Regions from separate parts of the Sporosarcina sp. Y1011 genome, predicted to be linked through region 2. Evidence: riboswitches for the same ligand, from Rfam matches in the RefSeq annotation. Region 2 holds a riboswitch; each other region holds the start of a gene.
The links. Region 2 has a riboswitch for S-adenosylmethionine ahead of metA (homoserine O-acetyltransferase MetA). Riboswitches for the same ligand answer to the same signal wherever they lie in the genome.
Positions count from the first base shown of each region.

Region 1 (8,241 bases), on a different contig from region 2:
TCTGGTTCAATACTGTGATTCGCGGTGATGTCTCAGCTACAATTATTGGACGTAAAGTGAACGTGCAAGACTTGTGCTGCCTACATCAAAGCCCACACTCTCCACTAATCCTTGAGGACGAAGTGTCGATTGGACACCAAGTTACTCTACATAGCTGCACAGTAAGAAAAGGAGCGCTGATTGGCATGGGCTCCATCATTCTAGATGGGGCTGAAATCGGCGAGGGGGCATTTATTGGAGCGGGCAGTCTAGTACCGCCCGGTAAGAAGATTCCACCGAATATGTTAGCACTCGGTTCACCGGCAAAAGTTGTTCGAGAACTGAATGAAGACGACCGTGCAGATATGGAAAGAATTGTTCGTGAATACGCGGAAAAAGGGCAATATTATAAGAGTCTACAAAAGTGATGTATTGCCGCCATTGATTGGCGGCTTTTTTTATTGAAGGATAATAACACACGATAAAAAATGCCGGAAGCTAAGGATGAGTCCTTGCTTCCGGCATTTTCAATAATTATTTCCCTGTTAATTCTTTCAATGTTGCAGCTTTATCCGTTTGTTCCCATGGCAGATCAACATCCGTGCGGCCGAAGTGACCATACGCTGCCGTCTGCTTGTAGATAGGACGACGGAGATTAAGCATTTTAATGATACCTGCTGGACGAAGGTCAAAGAGTTCACGTGTCAGTTCCACGAGTTTACTCTCCTCAACGGTACCTGTTCCGAATGTATCAATGGAAATCGATACAGGTTGAGCTACACCGATTGCATAAGCCAACTGGACTTCACAGCGGTCTGCAAGTTCTGCTGCAACGATGTTTTTTGCAACATAACGAGCCGCGTATGAAGCTGAGCGGTCCACTTTTGTAGGATCTTTCCCCGAAAATGCCCCACCGCCATGACGTGCATAACCGCCATACGTATCAACAATGATTTTACGGCCAGTCAGACCCGCATCTCCTTGAGGTCCACCTATTACAAATCGGCCAGTCGGATTGATGTAGTACTTTGTTTCTCCATCAATTAAATTAGTTGGTACAACTGGATTAATAACGAATTCCTTAATATCACTTTGAATCTGCTCAAGTGTCACTTCAGGATGATGTTGTGCTGAAATAACAATCGTATCAATTCTAACCGGTATATTATTTTCATCATATTCTACAGTCACTTGCGTTTTCCCATCCGGTCTTAGGTACGAAAGTGTTTCATCTTTACGTACTTGTGCAAGTTTAAAGGATAGTTTATGGGCTAAGCTGATTGGTAATGGCATCAGTTCTGGTGTCTCATTACAAGCATAACCAAACATCAAACCTTGGTCGCCTGCTCCAATATCTTCAAGTTCGTCATCTGTCATTAATCCTTCACGCGCTTCAAGTGCTTGGTCAACACCCGCAGCAATATCGGCTGATTGTTCATCGATCGCAGTGAGAACTGCAGACGTTTCCCAATCAAATCCGTATTTCGCTCGAACGTAACCAATTCCTTTAACAGTTTCGCGCACAACTTTTGGAATATCGACATATGTAGTCGTCGTGATTTCACCTGCTACGAGTACCAGTCCTGTAGTGATTGTCGTTTCACATGCTACGCGTGCATTTGGATCTTCCTCCAAAATAGCATCAAGGATAGCATCTGAAATTTGGTCGCACATTTTGTCTGGATGTCCTTCAGTTACCGATTCTGAAGTAAACAGTCGGCGGTTAGTCATGTCTTTTCCTCCTTATATCCTACGAGATTGATACGGTACTCATATGTCCCATGTAGAGTCCTCCCGGATTCAGGAAAGACTACAAGCCACTGCGAGCTCTATACACGAGGATAAAGGGCTAAACAAATTAAAAAGCCCTTCGCTCACGTACTAATACATGAGGAAAGGCATGATTTTAAAAGCACCTTTCACTCTTATCATACAAGGACTGTGCCTTGCTACAGGTTTGGCACCTTTGCGCAGACAATTAAGTCATTGCAGGTTGCCGGGTTTCATTGGGCCTGACCCCTCCACCAGCTCGGGATAAGAGTATCCGTTCAACTATATATGCTACGAAAAAACTTGTTCCCTGTCAAATTTCTTTGCCGATTTTACATCTAATTGCTTGAGATTTTGATTAATATAGATTATTATTCTTAATGTGTTATACTATTTAAGAAATGTGATGACATGACACCCAATTATATGGGACTATGAGTAAAGGACGGTACATAATTATGATTACAGCAAAGATTAGCGACGATCTAAATAACCTTCTTTCCGGTGAAAATATAAAAATTCAACTTTCAGTACCACAACTTGTTGAAAAAGCGATATCACGTGGAGAAGCTCAACTGACTTCCGATGGAGCAGTCACGGCTCGAACAGGGAAGTATACAGGTCGTTCCCCTAAAGATAAATATATTGTCGAGGAAGCGTCCTCCAAAGACAAAATCGATTGGGGCAGCGTAAACCGTCCGATTTCATCTGATGTATTTGACTTATTATATAATAAAATGCTTACTCACTTAAAAGTTAAAGACGAACTGTTCGTCTTCAAAGGATTCGCTGGTGCAGATCCAGCTTCACGTCTATCCATTCAAGTCGTGAATGAATTTGCTTGGCATAACCTATTCGTCCATCAATTATTTATTCGCCCGACTGAAGTAGAGCTCTTGGAACACGAAGCGCAATTTACTATCATTTCAGCCCCTTCTTTTAAAGCGGATCCTGCAGTTGACGGCACGAATTCCGAGACGTTCATTATTGTGTCAATGGAAAAACGTATCGTTCTCATTGGTGGTACTGAATATGCTGGTGAAATGAAAAAAGCAATCTTCTCTGTCATGAACTACTTCCTACCTGAAAATGGCATCATGCCGATGCACTGTTCTGCTAACGTCGGCGAAGATGGCGATGTTGCTTTGTTCTTCGGTCTTTCAGGAACAGGCAAAACAACACTTTCAGCTGACGCGAACCGCAAATTAATCGGCGACGATGAACACGGTTGGTCTGACACTGGTGTCTTTAACATCGAAGGTGGTTGCTACGCGAAATGTATCAATTTATCTCAAGAAAAAGAACCTGAAATTTTCGGTGCAATTCGTTTCGGGTCAGTTCTTGAAAACGTTGTTATCGACCCAGTAACAAACATTCCTAATTACGATGATGGATCTTTGACTGAAAATACACGTGCAGCATATCCAATTCAAGCAATCGATAACATCGTTGACCCTTCAGTTGCAGGTCATCCGAAAACAATTATTTTCTTGACTGCAGACGCTTTCGGCGTACTGCCTCCTATTTCTAAATTAACGAAAGAGCAAGCAATGTACCACTTCCTAAGTGGTTTCACTTCGAAACTTGCTGGAACTGAACGTGGTATCACATCACCTGAAGCAACATTCTCGACATGCTTCGGATCACCTTTCCTTCCGCTTCCAGCGACAGTATATGCTGAAATGCTTGGGAAAAAGATTGATGAACATGACGCGCAAGTATTCCTAGTGAATACAGGTTGGACTGGTGGCGTATATGGTGTTGGTAAGCGTATGGATCTTAAGTATACACGCGCAATGGTTCGTGCAGCACTCGCTGGTCAACTAAACAATGTTGAAACAGAAATAAACAGCATTTTCGGTCTTGCAATGCCTACAGCGATTGAAGGCGTTCCAACAGAAGTGTTAAACCCACGCAATGCATGGTCTGATGGAAATGCTTACGATTTTAAAGCAAAAGAACTAGCATCTATGTTCCGTGAAAACTTTAAGAAATTCGGTTCGGTTTCAGAAGAGATTACGTATAAAGGCGGACCAATCGCATAAGAAGAATGCTCTTAGTCTATATCCGATAGACTAGAGCGGCTCCATCCACTAGGAATGGAGTAAAGACAATCAAATCTAAACAGGGTAGCACATTTATTGTGCTACCCTGTTTTTTTATCATTATAATCAGTATCTATAATGATCTACTCACTGTCTCTTCATCCAACTCGTCAAATCTCTAACAAGCTGTGCATTCATGCCCGGTGGAATGAAATGCGTGTATTCTGGGAAGTACCATGTCTCGTATACTTTATTATGTTCACACAATGCGTTCTCCAATAACACAGCCTGTTGAAATGAGACGTTCTCATCAATCATGCCATGAATGATAAGAACAGGTGCAGTAATTTCATCTACGCGAAACAGCGCTGTCCTTTTTCTGTATTCATCAGGCACGCTGTTCGGCGTTCCACCGATAACTCGCTTCATCATCCGCCGCATGTCTTTCCGTTCTTTGTATGTAAAAATGACATCGGAAACACCCGACCACGTAACAACCGAAGTAATATCCTCACGAAAAATAGCGGTCCACAGAGCCATAATGCCACCTCGTGAAAACGCGAATAAGTGAATCCTCTCGACGTTTGTCATAGGATTTTGTTTCAGCACGTCTACGGCATTCAACGCATCCTGACGATCGGCACCTGCGAATTCATCCCGACCTTCCCCTCCACGGTTCCCACGGTAGTAAGGAGCGAATACAACGAACCCTTGCGCAGCAAACTGGGCAATTCGAGCTGGACGAACCATTCCTATATGTTGCATGCCGCCTCTTAAATAAAGGATACCTTCATAGGTTCCATGCGTAAGCGGTTGCGCCATAAGCCCTTTCACTCTCAACCCATCCGAAAAATAAGTGATTTCTTCAAGATAAACGTTTGGGTTTGGCGAAGGATAGGCTTTCCGATGAATAATAGTGCCATCATAACTCACGTGCTTCCACCCACTTTCTTAAAGCTTCCATTCCCGTACCTTTCATATGAAAACTTAACTCATCACACGCGTCCAGTTCCTCACTTGTCATCCATGTAGCGCCATTCGTTTCGTAAAGTGTTGGATTTTCATCAATTTCTACAACGCTTCCCGTGAATACGGCTTTACAGAATGTGATATTGCTTCGAACGACATATTCCGCAAAGTTTTGCACATCCGTAATTCTAACGCCGGTTTCTTCAATCGTTTCACGAATGGCCGCTTCTTCGATTGATTCCCCTTCTTCTGCTTTGCCACCTGGAAACTCGACACCACGCTCCAAATGACGAGTTAGAAGCCACTTTTCTTTATATTTCAATACAACAAGAACATGCCGAGCAGGCATACTAAATCGATTCTTTCCAAATGACAGCTCGACACGGCCACCGTTTACATCATTAAATGTCAGCATTAAAATCCCGTCCTTTCGTTCATTTTAACGAAGGACAGGATGAGTATCAACGAAAATAAGGAAGTTCTTCGATGAATCGCTTCGATGGCTCATCGGTGAACTCATGGATAAGTGCATAAATCCTCATCGTACGTTGATCGACCTTTTCATTATTCCGGCCATAATAATACGGTAAAAACGGTAGATGCGACCTAATAAAGTTCCGAATTTCAAGTTCATCTATCTGTGAAAATAAACGATTGAAAACGGGAATATGTTCTTCTGTGATTTTAACTTCATACTCCCACGGTGAATCATCCGGGTGATGATATATTTGCTGATGTACAACCGAAACGTACATATTGTATTTTTCCATGCCAACCCATCCTTTTTTCTTTTTAGCATGGCTTAAAATGAACAAAAGCATGCATTCCCTTTACGGGAATACATGCTTTTTCGCAAATCAAGTTTGAACGTCGACCGAAGCACCTTTATGAGGATGCGTTGCAGCAGTCTGATCAGCTAAACTTTTCAGCATTTCTGTTGCAGCTGCCGTATTCATTGAAAGTGTGTTGTTTAGAACACTCAACCGGACAGTCGATTGCAAACTATTCAATTGACTAGCCATGATGGAACTCATATTCATTTACACCATTCTCCTCACAAGCTTACTATCGGCAAATAGCTGACTTTTTTAATGAAAATTGATTATTTGTTATCTTCCCCAAGGAACGCATTGAGCATCCACTGGTGTTTCTCAATGCTCTGATAAGTTGCATTCAGTAAATCTTCCGTCATGTCATCGCCATCTTTTGCAGCTAATTCCATACCTTTTTTCAACGATTTCATAATTTTACCAAAATCATCGACGACGTTCTTGACCATATCGTCTTCTTTTTCTTTTCCTGTAGCTTCTTTCACCACAGACATTTCAAGATGTTCTTTTAATGAAGCTACCGGATCTCCACCCAGCGTCAACACACGTTCAGCGATTTCGTCCATATGAAGCGTAGCCTCATTATAAAGTTCTTCAAATTTGGCATGCAATGTGAAGAAATGAGGCCCTTTTATGTACCAATGGTAATTATGAAGTTTTGCATACATCACCGACCATGTTGATACTTGCACGTTCAATTCTTCAATAAGTTCTTTTGACATATTAATCTCTCCCTTTGTTATTATATAGTTCGTCCTTCTTTTAATTTACCACTAAAGCCACTACAATAAACATATAGGTACGAATAGGGAGAAATGAAATGAAAAAAATTGTAATAGGCATTATCAAAATCTATCAAAAAGTTATCTCGCCTTTAACTCCTCCGTCTTGTCGTTTCTACCCAACTTGCTCCCATTATGGAATTGAAGCAGTGGAAAAGCATGGTGCATTAAAGGGTTCTTGGTTGGCGGTTCGAAGAATTTCAAAATGTCATCCATTTCATGAAGGTGGATTTGATCCAGTTCCTGAGAAAGACTCAAAAACAAAATAATTCCTAGGATAAGACAGGTAGGCAAAACTGCCGAACTGTCTTTTTTTGATGATAATAAAACCACTTATTTAGTTGCCAAAATAGAAAAGCTCTTGTATGATAAAAAAGTCAGTTCTCTAAATCGGAATGATTACTATTAAATAAATGGAGGTTTTTGCATGAAACGGAAACTGCTAATCATCTTTTCTTTACTCATAATTATAGTACTTTCTGGATGTGGTAATAAGGTGAAGAACACAGAGAATAGTGAATCTGAAAAACTCACAATTTATACTACAGTTTATCCACTACAATACTTTACTGAACGTATTGGTGCTGATCATGTTGAAGTTAAGTCCGTCTATCCCGCTGGAACGGACGAGCACACTTTTGAACCGACACAAAAAGATATGATGTCACTTGCGGAAGCGGATTTGTTTTTCTATATCGGAATGGGCCTTGAAGGATTTGTCGAAAATGCTGAAAAAACATTAAAAAATGAAAATGTCAAAATGATTGCAACAGCAGAAGCTATAACCGAAGAGTCGCTAGAGGAAGCACATGGCCATGATGCAGAACAGGATGAACACGAAGAGCATAATCATGGCAGCATTGATCCGCACGTATGGATTTCGCCAAAACTAAGTATTGAACTTGCATCTTCTATTAAAGACGCATTAATTGTATCAAAGCCTGAAATGGAAATTGAATTTGAAGAGAACTATGAACAATTGAAACTAGAACTTGATGAACTCGATGATAAATTTAAAGAAATGGCTCTGAATGCGCCTTCGAAGACATTCTTTGTTTCTCATGCTTCTTTTGGTTATATTGCAAATTCATATGGCCTTGAACAAATAGCAATTGCGGGATTGAATTCGCAAAGCGAACCTTCACAAAAACAATTAACTAAAATTGTTAAAGCAGCGAAGGAGCAGAATGTTCAGTATGTATTATTCGAGCAGAATGTTTCTTCAAAATTGACTGATGTCGTAAGGAATGAAATTGGAGCAGAGTCACTCATGCTTCATAATCTAGGCGTATTAACCGTCGATGATATAAAAAACAATGAAACCTATTTCACTTTGATGAATAAAAATATTGAGACGCTTAAGAAAGCGTTAAATACGAAGTAAATGCGAAAAGGCTATCATGTAATCCAGATTATATCCGGGTTGCTTGATAGCCTATTTTGTTGCTAAATATGTTGAAATAAAGAATCCTACTAACCGTTGATTTCCGTTCCGAGCGGACGCTTTCCGCGGGCACGGCTTCAATCTCCTCGTCACTACGTTCCTGCGGGGCTTTTAGCCAAGGAAGAGTGTACTTTCTCTTCCTAACCGCTTTTCCCGCTGGAGTCGCCGCTCTACACTCCAATCAACTGGAAAGTAGAAAGAATCATAAGTTCAACCTATATAGAAAGTTTAAAACTTAGACTTGTCAATAACCTGCTAGAAACGGTACTCCGAGTGAGGGTGCAGGCTTTGCCTACTTGAGACGACTCCTTATTCAGTATCCATCCAACTCTTTCAATTTACGACGCATTAGCTTATTAGACCCATTACGCGGGAGCTTTTCGACAAAATTGAACGACTTCGGTACTTTATAGCGAGCCAAT
Region 1 is NZ_JBYHFP010000028.1:8,537-16,777, reverse strand. Features, by position in the region: gene AC25Y5_RS18220 (gamma carbonic anhydrase) at 1-407, shown strand, start outside; gene metK (methionine adenosyltransferase) at 514-1,710, opposite strand; SAM riboswitch class I at 1,902-2,020, opposite strand; gene pckA (phosphoenolpyruvate carboxykinase (ATP)) at 2,208-3,794, shown strand; gene AC25Y5_RS18205 (alpha/beta hydrolase family protein) at 3,942-4,727, opposite strand; gene AC25Y5_RS18200 (NUDIX domain-containing protein) at 4,717-5,178, opposite strand; gene AC25Y5_RS18195 (transposase) at 5,225-5,533, opposite strand; gene AC25Y5_RS18190 (putative motility protein) at 5,621-5,803, opposite strand; gene AC25Y5_RS18185 (Dps family protein) at 5,866-6,315, opposite strand; gene yidD (membrane protein insertion efficiency factor YidD) at 6,414-6,644, shown strand; gene AC25Y5_RS18175 (metal ABC transporter solute-binding protein, Zn/Mn family) at 6,803-7,759, shown strand; gene AC25Y5_RS18170 (o-succinylbenzoate--CoA ligase) at 8,133-8,241, opposite strand, start outside.
Region 1: linked by a shared signal. The riboswitch ahead of metK (methionine adenosyltransferase) and the one ahead of metA (homoserine O-acetyltransferase MetA) in region 2 are both predicted to bind S-adenosylmethionine.

Region 2 (8,241 bases):
ATCAAAATATCACGGCGGGCATCATCTGTATAGTTTTCCGTGGGAGAGTCATTTCTGGTGTGACGGCTGCGCAGCCTCCTGAAACGATTGACGTACAATTTGTTGACTTTGATAAAGAACAAGTAGAAGACTGGATAAAACGCCCGCAATTCGTTTCTAGAGTGAAGGATGCCTTGAATAAAGTGACGATTGCCTATGAGGGTTATGAAGTGAGGCCATATCGATTGGTCGAGCGTTCATGAATAATCACTCTTGGGTTGGAAGTGAAAAGGACTTTATCGATGAACGGGATGTTCGGTGGGTTAATCGTATGGCAGTTGGTCGTTTTGGAGGTAATTCTTCAGCGGGACAAACCAAGAATGAGGATGGCTTTGTTATTTGGCAAAATGAGGATTGGGAATTCGCGGCTATTTTGGATGCACATAAAAGTGCCGAAAGTGCGAAACTTGTCATTGATACACTTGAACAGTTTAAAAGTGATTTTGTAGAGATTATAAACATAAAGGGTTTTCTGGATTTTAAATATTTGGAAGTGAAGCTCCTTGAAATTTTTCAATCCGAGAAGTTTTTGGACAAATGCAGGTGTGTCACAGGAGAAACGGCTTGTCTTATCGTAGTGAGGAAAGCTAATTATGTATGGTGGTTTTCCGTTGGAGATTGCCTAGTATACGTATTGCATCCGGATCTGATTGCGCTGAACCAATTTCAACTCAACCAAAGGCAATTCTTCGAGTGGATTGGTCAGGTGAATACGTTTGAGCAAGCAGTACCATGCTACACTTCAGGAACAAGAGAATTGAGAAAAGGGAACAACCTTATTTTTTTGACGACTGACGGTTTGGTGGAATGCCCAGGCGAACCTTTTTCGAATCCATTAAATCTTGTTGCTGAGCTGAATGAAAAAACTTGATGAAGGTATTTCACAGTTGTTAAAGGAAATTGAAAGACAAAATGTACGAGACAGTACAACAATTGTTGCATGGAATGTGGAAGTAGAAAAGGAAGGCAGCATCCCGAGCGATTATAGGGGATGAAGGCAGATTTAAAGCAAGCGCAGAAAGCAGACTGAGTATAAATAAACTCCCGCGTCAGCATGACGCTGGCGCGAGGGTTCATCGTTTTACTTACAGTTTTTTGTTTAGGTTACTCATTTTCTTTTCTTTTCATTTGGATTCATGCGTTCACGCTTTGGTTTCAGGGAACTCAGTTCAGCAAACTCTCGAGCAATTTCTTCACTCATGTCACCAGGTTTTATTTTTTGGTTTTTCGGTGTCTGCGGTAACGAACGCGCATTGTTCCCGCCAGTTTTGTTGTCATCTCTCCCCATTGTAACAGCTCCTTTCATTTCAATAAGTACTTTGTTAAGGTGGCTTTATAAGAGGGATTTATCCGATGAAAATTTTTGCAATAGAAAAAGACCTTTTACAATAGTAAGTTAAGTAGTATAATGGAAGTTAATTAAATATTCTTATCAAGAGAAGCAGAGGGAATTGGCCCTGTGAAGCTTCAGCAACCTCTGACCTAGTCAGGAAGGTGCTACCTCCAACAAGATCAATTCTTGAGAGATAAGAGCTTAGAGCCTAAAAAGAACCCTCTTTTCTTATCCTACAGAAAAAAGGGTTTTTTATATTTTAAAAAGGTAGGAAGTTATAAGGTTTTCAAGATGAATTGCATCGAGTTGCAGGAGCCTACCGCTATTTAAAAAATCATACATATAAAATCGAAAAGGGGAGACGACAAATGCCAATCAATATACCGAAACAATTACCGGCAGTAGAACTATTGAAGAAGGAAAAAATATTCGTGATGGATGAAGAACGTGCAACATCTCAAGATATACGTCCTATGACTATTGCAATTCTAAATTTAATGCCTGAGAAAGAAAGAACTGAGTTACAGCTTCTACGATTGCTGGGAAATACACCGTTGCAAGTAAATGTTACATTTTTGAATACAGCAACACATGATTCGAAAAATGTTAGTAAAACACATCTAGATGCATACTATGCGACATTTGAACAAGTGAAACATCGCCGTTTCGATGGCTTGATCATTACCGGTGCACCCATTGAGCATTTGGAATTTGAAGATGTTAACTACTGGAAAGAATTAACGGCAATTATGGAATGGTCAAAATTAAATGTAACATCAGTTTTACATATTTGTTGGGGTGCTCAAGCAGCTCTTTATCATCATTATGGAATCGGGAAATTTGAATTGCCGAAAAAATGCTCAGGCGTTTTTACACATCGTTTATCCGATCCTACCATCAATCTTTCACGAGGCTTTAATGATGAATTCAGAGCGCCGCATTCACGCTATACGTCTGTCTCAATAGAAGAAATTGAAAATGACCCTCGTTTACTTCTACTCGCCAAGTCTGAAGATGCAGGAGCTTTTATAGTCCTTTCCAAAGACAACAAACATATTATGGTTACAGGTCATTTGGAATATGACGCGGATACACTTGCGGAGGAATATGCACGTGACCTTAAAAGAGGGGTAGACATTGAGATACCACAAAACTATTTTCCGAATGATGATCCCACTAAAGAACCTTTGAACACATGGCGCTCACATACTCATTTGCTTTTCTCAAATTGGCTTAATTATTATGTCTATCAAGAAACGCCTTATGTGTGGGAATAACTGTTTAATGACCTTTTTATCGTATAGTGCATAAGATAATACGACAAAGGGGGAAAAAGTGTGGGGTTGTTTATCAATGAAAAAGGGCATCCGAATGTCTTTAAAAATAATGAGGACATTAAAAACCAAAATCAAGAACACTTCAAATTAGACCCTTTAGCGGAATGGATGAAAGAACAGAAGGAAGCGACCGAAACAACCAACCGCCGGTTTAATATGATGGAGAACTTACTGAAACGACAAAGTAAAGCACAATCAAATCGAATGATATCAATTCATGATCAACTATCGGAATTAAAAGAAAATGATATCCGCCGGGAAAATTTTGAGAAGGGGGCACAAAATTCGTTTTCGAAATTAGAAGATAAGAATCAAGTGCTTCTTGAGAGGTTTTGGAACCTGAGAAATTTGAATCAGGATTGTAATGTGCAAGTAAAGGGGATAAGTCAATCAAATCAAGAAATTATAAAGCGCATTGAAATAATTACATCTGCAAACGAGGAAGTACTCTTTAAAATAAATGAGCAGATGAATCAGCAACAGCAATTATCTCACCAATTTTCGCAGCATAAGAACGTTCAAAAGGATGTAATCATAAGGTTGGACAACCAAGAGGGATTGTTGGAGAAGGTAGTTAGACAACTGGATAATCTCCGCTCTGCCCTTTACGAGCGAACATCCTTTTTAACAAGAAAAATAGAAGGCAGCTATAATACGACAACTTCGCGCGTTCCTAAAGTACTGAGCGGACAGGAACAAAATTCGACACGTTTCATGTTAAATCACAAGCAGGAAGAAAAAGAGGAAAATACTGAATGAACAGGTGACGCTCACTTGATTTGAATTCAAGCATGGTAATTGATATAGAGAGAGCTGTCCAACAGTCATTTCACATGGCTATTGGATGTGCTCTCTTTTTAATAATTAAACTTCAAGATACTTACATGTATAGGCGATAGGTAATAATGGAACACTTCCTCTATAGTGGAGGTGTGGTTTTGGATAAATTTTTAGAAGTGGATTTTTGGAAATGATTATTAGGACAACGTCTGCATTTCTAGTCCTTCTTATACTTGCCCGGTTTTTAGGGAAAAAGCAAATTTCTCAGCTAACTTTTTTCCATTATGTTACCGGTATTACAATTGGGTCAATTGCAGCGGATATAGCAGGAGAATCCAGAACGCCATTTTTATATGGGGTAATCTCAATGATTTGGTGGGCATTTTTGACAATGCTAATGAGTTATATTGCATTTAAATCTAAGAAATCACGAATAATACTAGATGATCAGCCGACTATTGTCATATATGAAGGAAAACTCGTTGAAGAGTCAATGAAGAAATTACGTCTGCATTTAAATGATTTAACGATGATGTTGCGTGAACAAAATATTTTTACATATACAAACGTCCATTATGCGCTTCTTGAAGCAAATGGACAGTTAAGTGTCTTAAAGAAAGTGGAATTACGGGGGCTACAAAAAAAGACGTAAATGCTAACGCTCCTGCTCCCAAATATATTCCGACTGAACTAATTGCAGAAGGGAAAATTGCTACAAGGAATTTAAGAGAGCTGAATCTGACGGAAGAGTGCTTGTACGAACAATAAAAAAAGCAGGGTGTTGGTAAAGTTGAACACGTTTTCTTTGCAGAAGTACAAACGGACGGCAGTCTCCAAATTGAAATGAAGAAAAATGTGGAAAGTTGAAAAAAACGTCGAAAAAAGGGAGATATCCCTTTTTTACGACGTTTTTATACTGGTTCTATTTAATGGACAGCGAGAGAAAGGGCAGAAGCCCCTGATTCTATTGCCGCTTTACTCACAGCTTCTGTGACCGCTTTTACAACGCGTTCATCAAAAGGATCAGGAACAATATAGTCTTCATGCAAATCGGAATCGTCAATGACAGAAGCAATGGCAAAAGTAGCTGCAAGCTTCATGCTTTCGTTGATTTCAGTTGCACGCACATCTAGAGCGCCTCGGAAAATACCTGGAAATGCAAGCACATTATTCACTTGATTTGCAAAATCGGATCTACCTGTTGCCATAATACGTACCCCTAATTCCTTCGCTAAAGCAGGTGCAATTTCAGGGTCGGGATTAGCTAAAGCAAAGATAATTGGATCTGTGTTCATGCAGTCGATATCATCTTTTGATAAAATATTAGCAGCAGAAACGCCAATAAAGACATCAGCACCTGTCATAGCGGTTTGTAAAGACCCCTGTAGACCGTCTGGGTTTGTAATTTGTGCAATTTCGTCTTTAGTCGGATTCATGCCTTCAGGACGGCCGGTGTAAATAATGCCTTTTGAATCACAGATGACAATTTGTTCAAAACCAATGTTCAGCAGGTGTTTTACAATTGCAATCCCGGCGGCACCAGCTCCATTTACAGCTATTCTAAGAGTTGCCATATTTTTTTTGACGACTTTCATAGCATTAATTAATCCTGCGGCGACGACGATAGCAGTACCATGCTGATCATCGTGGAATACCGGGATATTGCATTCCTCGCGTAATCTCTTTTCAATTTCAAAACAGCGCGGGGCTGAAATGTCCTCCAAATTAATTCCGCCAAATGTCGGGCTTATAGCTTTGATTGTTTGGACGATGGTGTCCACATCTTTTGTACCTAAACAGATTGGGAACGAATCAATATTGGCGTATCTCTTTAACAATAGAGCTTTACCTTCCATTACAGGAAGTGCCGCTTCTGGTCCAATATCACCCAAACCTAACACAGCAGATCCATCTGTAATCACTGCTACTAAATTCCCTTTGATTGTGTAGTCATATACTGCGTTGGGGTTTTTGGCAATTTCTATACACGGTTCTGCAACTCCTGGTGAATAAGCTAGGCTAAGATCCCTACTATTTTCAAGTGGAACCTTTGAAATAACTTCCATTTTGCCCTTGTGAATTTGATGCATTTCTAAAGATGACCGGTAAGAACTCGTCATTTAACATACCCCATTCCATTGTAGTGTTTTTATCTGTTGTTATAAATTATTAACATGAAGCAGATAATAATGCAAGAGTGAAAATTCTGTACAATTAGAAAATTTAGCGAATGGAGCGCTTACATTGCTTTTATATCAGTGTTTGCTTAAAATCAAAAAAAATTCGAAAAAAAGCTCATTTAATAAAATTATCGGAAATAATGAATCTTCAAGAAAAAAATATGGTACATTAAAAGGGGCAGGCAACTAAGATTAGAAATGTGAAAGTAGATGCTGACTTTATGAAAAATATAGTAATTATTAGTTTGTTTTATTTAATAGGACTTGCATTATTGTCTTTAGGGATTTGTTTAATGATTCTTTCTGATTTGGGTGCGGGACCTTGGGATGCTTTGTATGTGGGGCTTTCAGATATTATTGGATTCACGGTAGGAAGTTGGGTCTTTATTGTTGGCGTGCTATTGATCATTATAAATAGTGTCCTACTAAAAAAAGTACCGGATTTCTCAGCGATTATAACAATATTAATCATTGGTTCTTTTATCGATTTTTGGTTGCTAATCGTATTTTCTACGTACTCGGTAACCGGAATGGCTATGCGAATCATCTTATTAACAGCAGGAATTGTTATTATTGGAATAGGTATTTGCTTTAAACTTCAATCAAGTTTTGCTAGAAATCCTGTGGATAACTTGATGATGGCCTTACAATCACTTTCAGGAAAAAGTTTGGCTGTAACAAAAACAGTGATGGAAGTATTTATCCTAGTTTTGGCATTTTTTATTGGAGGACCTATTGGCATTGGAACAATCATTGTTACCTTTGCTATTGGACCACTTATTCATATCATCTATCCGCCAGTAACGAAACTTAGAAACCGAATTTGTATGACAGAAATAAACAAAAAACCAACATCCTTTTGAGTGGATGTTGGTTTTTGTAGTTTGGACGTAGGGTACGCTTAAAATCTGTCATACTGGCTAATTTCAATATATTTTTCGTTTAAACTATTTCCCATTTCCGTTCAGTAGCAATTGCATGTAACCTTGGTTCAGGTCTAACAGCCACGGGGTTACCAACGAGTTCCAAGACGGATAAATCGGACAGGCTGTCACCGTATGCAAAACTATTTTGCCAATCGATATCATAGCCATCTAAAACTTCCTTGATTTTTTCGTTTTTACGTAGTCCTTGTATGTGATAAATAGGTGTTTTATAATCGATGATTTCTCCCTTCAGAGGAATCTCGGTGCCGATAATTGTGTCAAATTGCAATTCTTTGGTTACCGATGTTAAAAGAGAAGTATACGCTCCCGAAACAAGCATTATATGTACATTGTCATTCGCATGCTTCTTTAGCCGTGCAATGACTTCAGGATTAAAACCTTCACGTACTTTCTCAGTTAGTTCACCAAAATAGGTATTCATCTCCGCAATGGATGCAATTTCGAGTGCGTTTAAATAGACTTGCATGGATCGTTCTTTCATCTTAGCCTCTGGAACCAACTTTAACTTATGACCGATAAATGGAGGTAAGATAGCACGGTAAAAACGCTTATAATTTGATTTGTAAACGGGGTGGTATCTTAAATGGTTCATGAGAAGTTGGAAAGTCTCATCCGAATACAGTGTTCCATCAAAATCGAATATTGCAACTCGCATAAAAATCCCCTTTTTCTTGCTATTTGTAATTAATTCTTATGTTTAATCATACAGCGTTTGTATTGTTGTAGCAATTTGAGGATAATAAGAGATGAGAGTGAGGCGTATTATATTATGAAAAAAAATCATAAGAATTCTTCTAGCAGAAAAGACGACACAGCAATTTATCTGGTTAAAGAACCTACAGAACTATTACCTTTTTTAATCGAGTCGATGTCTAAGAGCAGTAGGAATTCAGTGAAATCGATACTGACGCGCGGGCAGGTTACAGTTGATGGAAAGGGAATCACGCAACATAATCATCCCCTCAGACCGGGACAGCGTGTTGAAATCCTTAAAAATCAAGCAGCATTGAAAGAGGAAACGCTGGTTGGTGTTACGATTTTACATGAGGATGACGATATTATTGTTATTAATAAAGAGGCTGGACTTCTATCTGTCGCATCGAAAAACCCGGAAGATATGACGGCTATTAGACAGTTAATGGACTATGTAAAAGAATCCAATTCCAGAAACCGTGTTTATATTGTTCACCGCCTTGACCGGGATACTTCGGGTGTGATGTTATTTGCAAAGAACGAAGAAGTGAAGAACGGTTTACAAGCTGCTTGGAATGAGGTCGTGAAGGAACGTACGTACACTGCACTTGTTGAAGGTGAAGTTAGAAAGAAAGAGGGTACAATTTCATCATGGTTAAAAGAAAGTAAAACATATAAAATGTATTCTAATCCTACTGACAACGGTGGACAACATGCTATTACCCATTATAAAACACTGCAGTCAAATGCAAATTACACGTTACTTGAAGTTCAACTTGAGACAGGTCGTAAAAACCAAATTCGCGTGCACATGGAAGATATCGGTCATCCGATAGTCGGCGATAAAAAGTATGGATCTTCTGTAAATCCAATCAAACGTATTGGACTTCATGCAACTGCGTTAGCAATTATACATCCTCGGACTGGAGAAC
Region 2 is NZ_JBYHFP010000001.1:129,958-138,198, forward strand. Features, by position in the region: gene AC25Y5_RS00660 (NUDIX domain-containing protein) at 1-242, shown strand, start outside; gene AC25Y5_RS00665 (PP2C family serine/threonine-protein phosphatase) at 239-910, shown strand; gene AC25Y5_RS00670 (hypothetical protein) at 1,148-1,327, opposite strand; SAM riboswitch class I at 1,466-1,572, shown strand; gene metA (homoserine O-acetyltransferase MetA) at 1,741-2,649, shown strand; gene AC25Y5_RS00680 (hypothetical protein) at 2,710-3,468, shown strand; gene AC25Y5_RS00685 (DUF421 domain-containing protein) at 3,680-4,141, shown strand; gene AC25Y5_RS00690 (NAD(P)-dependent malic enzyme) at 4,416-5,609, opposite strand; gene AC25Y5_RS00695 (YczE/YyaS/YitT family protein) at 5,870-6,532, shown strand; gene AC25Y5_RS00700 (HAD family hydrolase) at 6,612-7,271, opposite strand; gene AC25Y5_RS00705 (RluA family pseudouridine synthase) at 7,386-8,241, shown strand, end outside.

Region 3 (8,241 bases), on a different contig from region 2:
TTTTTCCACTAGGTGTCTTTAAATTGTTCAAGAAATCGCCGGTGCCGCTTGCTTTCATATAGCGTTTTTCCTTTAAGGCAGCATACGACACTTCGGATAAATGAGGATTGGACAGATGGCTTAACGCTTGATCAACCATTTCCTCATCGTTATCTAGAAATGGTTGCTCGTCAAAGCCCATTGCTTGCGCCAGTAATCTGAAAACGTCCGGGTTGGATTTACTGTCCCCGTAAGTTTCGATGACGGGTTCCTGCAAATGAATGTAGTGATGCCAGAAGGATGTATAGATGTCCGTGTTTTCGAAAGCGGATGTCGCTGGCAGAACAATGTCCGCGTACATGGCAGTGTCTGTCAAAAACAGATCATGAACAATTGTGAATAAATCTTCACGGGCTAAGCCATTCCGTACTTTATTGGCTTCCGGTGCGACAACGGCGGGGTTGCTATTGTAGACATACAATGAGCGAATCGGCTGTTGTTCCTCCATTAATGCTTGTCCCAATAAATTCATATTGAATCTGCGCGTTGGCACTACCTGAAGTTCGGGACGTTCGAGTGCGGCAGTATTATGCGTCAAATAATCGGAATTCGATTTGAGCGCCCCTCCGCCTTTCAATGCCCATTGGCCTGTCAAAGCAGGCAAACAGGAAATCGTCCGGACCATCATTCCACCGTTATCATGATGTTGCAGCCCATTGCCAATGCGAATCATGGAAGGGGAGACGGTCCCGTACATGCGTGCGAGTTCATAGATGTCTTCCTCTGGCACGCCCGTAATGGCGGAAACCGTTTGCGGGTCGTAGTGCAATACATGTTCCTCGAGCTCTTTATAGCCGATTGTATATTGTTCCAAAAACGATTGATTGACCAGCTTTTCTTTATAAAGAACATGCATGATTCCGAGTGCAAGCGCTCCATCAGTTCCGGGAAGAATGGGGATGAACCAATCAGCCATGCGTCCGGTCTGGTTTTTATGGACGTCAATGACGACGATTTTAGCACCGTTTTTTCTCGCTTTTTGCGCGATCATGATTTGGTGCATATTGGTACTGACGGCATTGATGCCCCAGAAAACAAATAACTTCGTTTCCGTCATCTCTTCCGGATCCGTTCCAAAACGTCCGCCCATCGTGTAATTGTAGCCAACCTCGCCAGCGACTGAACAAATTGTCCGGTCCAGTTGACTCGAACCAAGGCGATTGAAGAAACGGCGATCCATCCCTTTGGAACTGAGTTTCCCCATATTGGCATAGAAACTGTAAGGAAGAATCGATTCCGGACCTTCTTCAGAAATCAGTTTTTTCCATTGATCTGTGATGGTTGTAATGGCTTCTTGCCAACTGATTGGAACGAATTGTCCATCGCCTTTTTCCCCGACGCGTTTTAAAGGGGAAGTAATCCTTTTTGGGTCATAAAGGCGTTCAGTCATATGTCGAACTTTGTTGCAAATACTGCCTTTTGTGATGGGATGATCGGGATCACCTTCAATTTTAACGATTTCCCCGTCTTCTTTATGAATAAGCAATCCACATTGGTCTGGACAATCCAGTGCACAAACCGAAGGGACAACACCATTTTTTATATCAATATACGATTTCATAGCAAAAATCCTTTCAAACAAACGATTTATGCTAGACAGTATAACACATATCAAACTATTTTTTTAGAAAGTTTCGATAAGTGGTTGACTTAAGATTAATTATTCTATACAGTTAACTCATTAGTTTAACTTCCGACACTGTTCGACCAATTTCATAGTTTTTTTTCTATCGAGAGAAGTTGAGGGACTGGCCCTATGAAACTTCGGCAACATAATTGTGCCAAATCCAGCAAGCGTAGCTTGAGAGATAGAAAGGGTAAAGCATATTTATATTGCGCTAGCGATGTATGCCACCAACTCTTTCTGTCTTTACAGAAAGGGTTTTTTTATTTTTCAATCAATTTGTCCAACATCTATAAATAGAAATGGAGAGAACAGTATGTTAGAAAGAATTGGAATTACGAAAAATTTAGGATGGGGCTTTTTCGGAGTCATGCTGTTCATGATGGGGGACGGAATTGAAGCCGGCTGGCTAAGTCCGTTTTTAGTTGAAAGCGGGTTGACCATTCAACAGTCAGCTGCTATTTTCACAGTCTACGGAATCTCAATCGCGCTGTCTTCTTGGTTTTCAGGCGTCTGTGTAGAGGTATTTGGTCCAAAACGTACAATGGCAATCGGGTTAGCCGTCTATATTATCGGTACCGCAGGGTTTATCACGTTCGGTTTTTCAACGATGAATTATCCGATTATGCTTCTCACTTATTTCATTAAAGGTTTCGGTTATCCGTTATTTGCCTATTCTTTCTTGACATGGGTCATTTATAAAACTCCACAAAACAAATTGAGTTCTGCCGTTGGTTGGTTCTGGTTTGCGTTTTGTGCGGGAATGATGGTGCTGGGCGCATACTATTCAAGTTTCGCTATCCAGCACCTTGGTTACATCAATACAATGTGGACATCTATTTTCTGGGTATGTCTCGGTGCTTTCTTTGCTTTAGTACTCAATAAAGACAAGTTCCAAAAGAAAAAACTCGCGAACAAAAAAGAAGCAGTCACGGAATTATTGAAAGGTATCACCATTTTGAAAACAAACAAACGGGTTGCTGCAGGTGGAGTTGTCCGCGTTATCAATAGTTTAAGTGTCTATGGATTCCCGGTATTCTTACCGATGCATATGGCGCAACATGGCATTGAAACTACTGCTTGGCTGCAATTATGGGGAACGTTTTTCTTAGGAAACATCATTTTCAATTTAGTCTTCGGCTTCATTGGCGATAAATTCGGTTGGAAAAACACAATCATTTGGTTTGGTGGAATCGGCTGTGCGATATTCACGCCACTTCTGTTCTATGTACCAGTGATTACAAATGGTAGTATTCTCATGACGAGCATTGTTGGGTTCATCTGGGGCGGCTTGGTAGCGGGCTACGTTCCAATCGGTGCCCTGGTACCATCCGTTGCAGGTGAGGATAAAGGCGCAGCAATGTCCGTGTTGAACTTTGCCGCGGGTCTGTCTACATTCGTAGCACCAGCAATCGCTTTAGCATTTATCGGGTTAGTTGGAGCGGAAGGGGTCGTGTGGATTTTCAGTGCACTCTATGTAGTGAGTGCGATCATCGTGAAATTCATTCGTATACCGGAAGAGGAAGAGCGAAAGGCACAGGAAAAAGCTTCGCTGGTTACCTCGTAAAACCAATGTCGGGTAGGCATTGATTGACAAAGTTATGGGTAGATGAAATAATCACAATTAATTGAAATAAATACTAGATTTCTTATCTAGGTAGAGGGACACGGCGTTACTTCTTGCTTTGTGTTGTTGTAGATAAGAAGATGTATCAATGACCTCTTCTTCTAATAGAAGGGGTTTTATCTTTATTCAGCAGAAGACTCTCACCTCCATATGTGGTAGATGAATGCGGTTTTGTTATCCTGTTCAGTAGGTGTCCAAACGCCCGCTGAAAAAAGATAAAGCCTCCGGCGGATGTCACAGATTTTGAAAGGAGTCAATCGAGCAAGCTCGATTCAAAATCTGGACGCAATTACGCCGAGGCGTAATTGATTGATAGATAGCAAGGAGGATATATAGATGAGTGCAGAGTTCAATCCAGTAATTTTTTGTGATTTCGATGGTACAATTACGATGAAAGATAATATTATCAATATTATGGACAAGTTTGCTCCACCGGGATGGGAAGCGATAAAGGACGATATTATGGCGCAAAAGGTGTCCATTCAAAAAGGGGTCAAAGAACTCTTTGCTTTATTGCCCACTTCCCAAAAAGAACAAATCGTGTCGTTCGTTTTGGAGGACGCGGAAATCAGAGAAGGTTTTGGTGAATTTGTTCAGTTCACCCGCGAGAAAAACATCCCGCTCTATATCGTAAGCGGCGGCATCGACTTTTTCATTCACCCATTGCTTGAACCATTCGGGCCGTTCGATAAAGTCTATTGCAACGAAAGCGATTTTTCAGGAGAACACATCAAAATCCTTTACCCGCATGAATGTGATGAGAACTGTGTAAATCAAGGCTGTGGTTGCTGTAAGCCGACAATTATTCGCGACAACACGACCGAACAGCAAACGAGCATTGTCATCGGTGACTCGATTACAGACCTAGAAGCGGCAAAGCTTGCCGATATCGTTATTGCTAGGGATTTCTTAATCGAAAAATGCGTGGAATTGAATATTCCTTACTCCCCGTTTACTAACTTTCATGACTGTATTCGGATCATTGAAGCCCGCTTGAATGTGCAAGTATAAAAAAATGTCAGAGGAGAGATAAAAATGGCGACAATTACAATTCAAGGAACAAACGAAGTTATTGAAACACAAACAGAGGTTGCAGCATTTCTGGAGCAACAAGAAGTCGTTTATGAGCACTGGGATATCGCAAAGCTACCCGAAAACCTTCGTGAAAAATTCAATTTAACGGATGAAGAAAAAGCAGAAATTCTAAAGGCTTTTAAAACAGAAATCGACGACATTTCAGAACGTCGCGGTTATAAAACAGCAGACATTATCTCACTATCAGATGCGACACCTAATTTGGACGAGCTTCTGAAAAACTTCGAACAAGAACACCATCATACAGACGATGAAGTACGTTACATTGTCAGCGGACACGGCGTATTCATCATCCAAGGAAAAGACGACCGTTTCTTTGAAGTGCATCTTAACCCAGGCGATTTAATCTCCGTTCCGGAAAACATCCGCCACTACTTCACACTCGCTGCCGATCGCAAAGTAGTAGCTGCACGCATCTTCGTAACACAAGAAGGATGGGTACCGGTTTACTAAAAGAGGAGTTTTGTACACTCGCTATATAATGAAGGGAGATGTTGACAATGACTGAAAAAAAGTTTGAGAAAGCTGCATTTGCAGGCGGATGCTTCTGGTGCATGGTGAAACCATTTAAAGAATGGCCAGGCGTCCAAGACATCGTGTCAGGTTATATGGGCGGACATCTCGATAATCCAACGTATGAAGACGTGAAAAAAGGCGATTCCGGCCACATAGAAGTCGTTGAAATCACTTTTGACCCTGCCTTATTCTCATATGAAAAGTTGCTCGAAGTATTCTGGCAACAAATCGATCCAACAGACGCAGAAGGTCAATTCCACGACCGTGGCTCATCTTACACAACCGCCATTTTCCACTACACAGAAGAGCAACAGGAAATTGCTGAGAAATCAAAAGCCAACCTAGCGGCAAGCGGCATTTTCTCTAAACCCATCGTCACAGCAATCCGTCCCGCAGAAACCTTCTACCGGGCAGAAGAGTACCATCAAGATTATTACATAAAGGAAAAAGAACATTACACAGACAACCGTGCCCGTTCTGGCCGCACTGAATTCATCGCGGAGCACTGGGGAAAATAATAAGGATTGGGTAGAGTGTCAGACATTTGCTTGGCGCTCTGCCTTTTTTTGTTGGGGAATGGGGGGATGACGCTGTGGGAGTGTGGGAATCGCTCATACGACCGCCCGAATATTGCGTGCGACCGCTCGAAATTCGTGGCAGACCGCTCATATATCGCATGCAACCGCCCGAAGCTCGTGGCCGACCGCCCGAATATGGTATGCAACCGCCCGAACCCCGTGGCAGACCGCTCATATATCGCATGCAACCGCTCGAAGCTCGAAGTGGACCGCTCGAATATGGCCGCTAACCGCCCGAACCCCGCATCTGACCGCCCATATAACGAGTACAACTGCCCGAACCACCCACACCACCGCCCAAACACACCACACCAAATCAAGTAACCACTCCACTATTCCAAAAACAAAAACCCCACCTAATTCCAGTACCAAATAAATCCCTTCATTTCAAGCATCTTTATATCGAGGTATATATTAAATATTCAAAAACTTAAAATGTATCCAAAGTAACAAGTCTAGAGTGGGTATATCGGTATTTTATCAAAAAAGTACCAGTTTACTAGAGTTTAAACAACTTTTTATCACTTTATAAAATAGAGACTACATGTTTAAGTGGGCTAAATTATCTAGGCCTAATTCGTTAGATATTGGTGTTATTTGACAGTAGGTTAGCCGAGTGTTATTTATTATTAGAATGAAACTAGCTTATTAATAAAAGAGTCAGAGAAAATCACGCAATACTTAAATTTGTCGGCTAGTGATAATGACTTATTTAAATTGCCTGGACAATCTATGCAGCGTACTCCGGAGTTGTCAGATTTATTTTGCGAAGCCGTATTCCACCGAGATTAAATGCCTACATGAAAAACACATACAAATAATTTACAAAAAAATACAAACCAACTTACAAACGAAGGGTACAATTGAAAGGAGACTATGAGTTGAAACGATTACTAATTCCAATCTTGATAGTATTTGCGATTTTGATAGGGGGATGCACAGGTATGGAGAAATCAGGCGCTAATGAAGAAACAACAAAGGAACTTCCGGATACAATTGCCGTACAAGACGAATACACACGCTCATTCCTCGTTTCAACAGACGAAGTTGCAGAAGGGCATTATGCTTTTAAGCCATGGACAGAGGCATATACGATGTGGATACCTGTGGATGCTAAACTATCCGAAGGGCTTTATGAAAAACGAGAAAAGCACTGGGAACGATTTTCATATGCGTGGCTAGATAACGAAGAAAATCTATCCTATGGCTTATTTGGCCAATTTGAAGATCGACCTGACTCTGAGAAGGTAGGTTTACAACACTTGTCTGACTACGCTCAGTATGAGGGTGAATATAGTAAAAGCGACGATGAAAACAATATCTATTATTATGGCAAAAGTGTTCATGAGACTGGACAAGAAGGGGAAGAAAAAATTCCCGTCTATTCACATATAGGCTTCATCAAACATAAAAACAGTGATAAAGCATTAGGGCTAATGTTTGATCACCATTGCAGTGATTGGACAACAAATTGTAATGCAGATACAAAAAGTATTGAAGATTATTTTTGGAAATTAGTCAAATCAGTAAAATTTGAGGATTAAAGCAGATGATGAGTGCACTATCGAAGTCTTGCTAGAAGGGAGGACAAGATGCGTAAATCAAATGACGAACAACTAGACGTACTCGACTCCGCTATTCTTAAAGCGCGCATTGCGAAATTAGAATATGGAACTGTAGAGGATGGCGAATTCACTTCAATTTCGATAGAGGAAATACGTCGCGTTTATATAGAAGAAACAGGTCTGGAACCGCCAAATGGGATTACTTTATATAAATCCGATGACTTCAAAAGTGAGGGAAGAGATAGCGGTTTCGATGGGACGGTCATTCATTTCTTTGATCCAGAGAAGGGCATTAATCAAAGTTATACGATACCTCGTGGCTCTGAGCAAGTAGAGAGTGGTGGAGAGGGAGATGGGCAACCGCTCGACTGGATATACAATGGATTAGGGATTTTCACTGGGAAAGTAAATGATCAATTGCAAGATGCGAAGGATTTCGAGAAATGGGCAAGTGAAGAAATAAATAAGGTTATTGAAACCGAAAATGATCTAAGTATTCCTGAACTGAAAAAAAATGGCATTGGTCATTCACTAGGCGGCAACCACATTCAAATGCTGCATTTATTGGGGGCAGATTTTGACGGAGTCTATGCATTAAATGATGCGGCACCAACCGTCTATCAGCTTGCCGCAAATGATCCTAAATTTTTTAGGGATATCCGAAGAGAGTTTAGACAACCATTCCAAGATGTCGATGAACTTTACAAACTCGACCCTAATCAACTCCGTACATTCACATTAAACTACTACAAATCAAAAGGCATACACATCGAGCATATTACGTCCGAAGAAGATGCGCTCTATCCTTTACATCTTACTAGAGGTTTTATACGTTTCGGGAATGAACAAGTAGTCAATACGAACCCTGACTTAACAGGCCTAGATAATGTAATAACAAGAATACCAGACAAAGAGTTGCAATCCCTGCAAAAGTTTTTAGCGACAGCATCCCCTTACTACGAAGAGGCGGGGATGGACGGGCTTTTTCACTTTGCAACAGGCATCGATAATGACTTCCTTAAAAATATGAATGTCTTACTGACTGGAGATCCTGAAAGTGAAAGGGCTTTGAGCCTGAAAAACATTGCGAAATTTACATTCTCCAATCCGTTTAAGGCGGTAATGAATCGGTATGAGGCTTTCAAGGGAATCGTTAACCAAATTCCTGTCATTCAAGAACGGCTGCAAACATTGACC
Region 3 is NZ_JBYHFP010000009.1:573-8,813, forward strand. Features, by position in the region: gene AC25Y5_RS11610 (molybdopterin oxidoreductase family protein) at 1-1,600, opposite strand, end outside; SAM riboswitch class I at 1,764-1,854, shown strand; gene AC25Y5_RS11615 (MFS transporter) at 1,980-3,230, shown strand; gene AC25Y5_RS11620 (2-hydroxy-3-keto-5-methylthiopentenyl-1-phosphate phosphatase) at 3,627-4,301, shown strand; gene AC25Y5_RS11625 (1,2-dihydroxy-3-keto-5-methylthiopentene dioxygenase) at 4,326-4,838, shown strand; gene msrA (peptide-methionine (S)-S-oxide reductase MsrA) at 4,886-5,419, shown strand; gene AC25Y5_RS11635 (hypothetical protein) at 6,361-7,023, shown strand; gene AC25Y5_RS11640 (DUF6792 domain-containing protein) at 7,072-8,241, shown strand, end outside.
Region 3: linked by a shared signal. The riboswitch ahead of AC25Y5_RS11615 (MFS transporter) and the one ahead of metA (homoserine O-acetyltransferase MetA) in region 2 are both predicted to bind S-adenosylmethionine.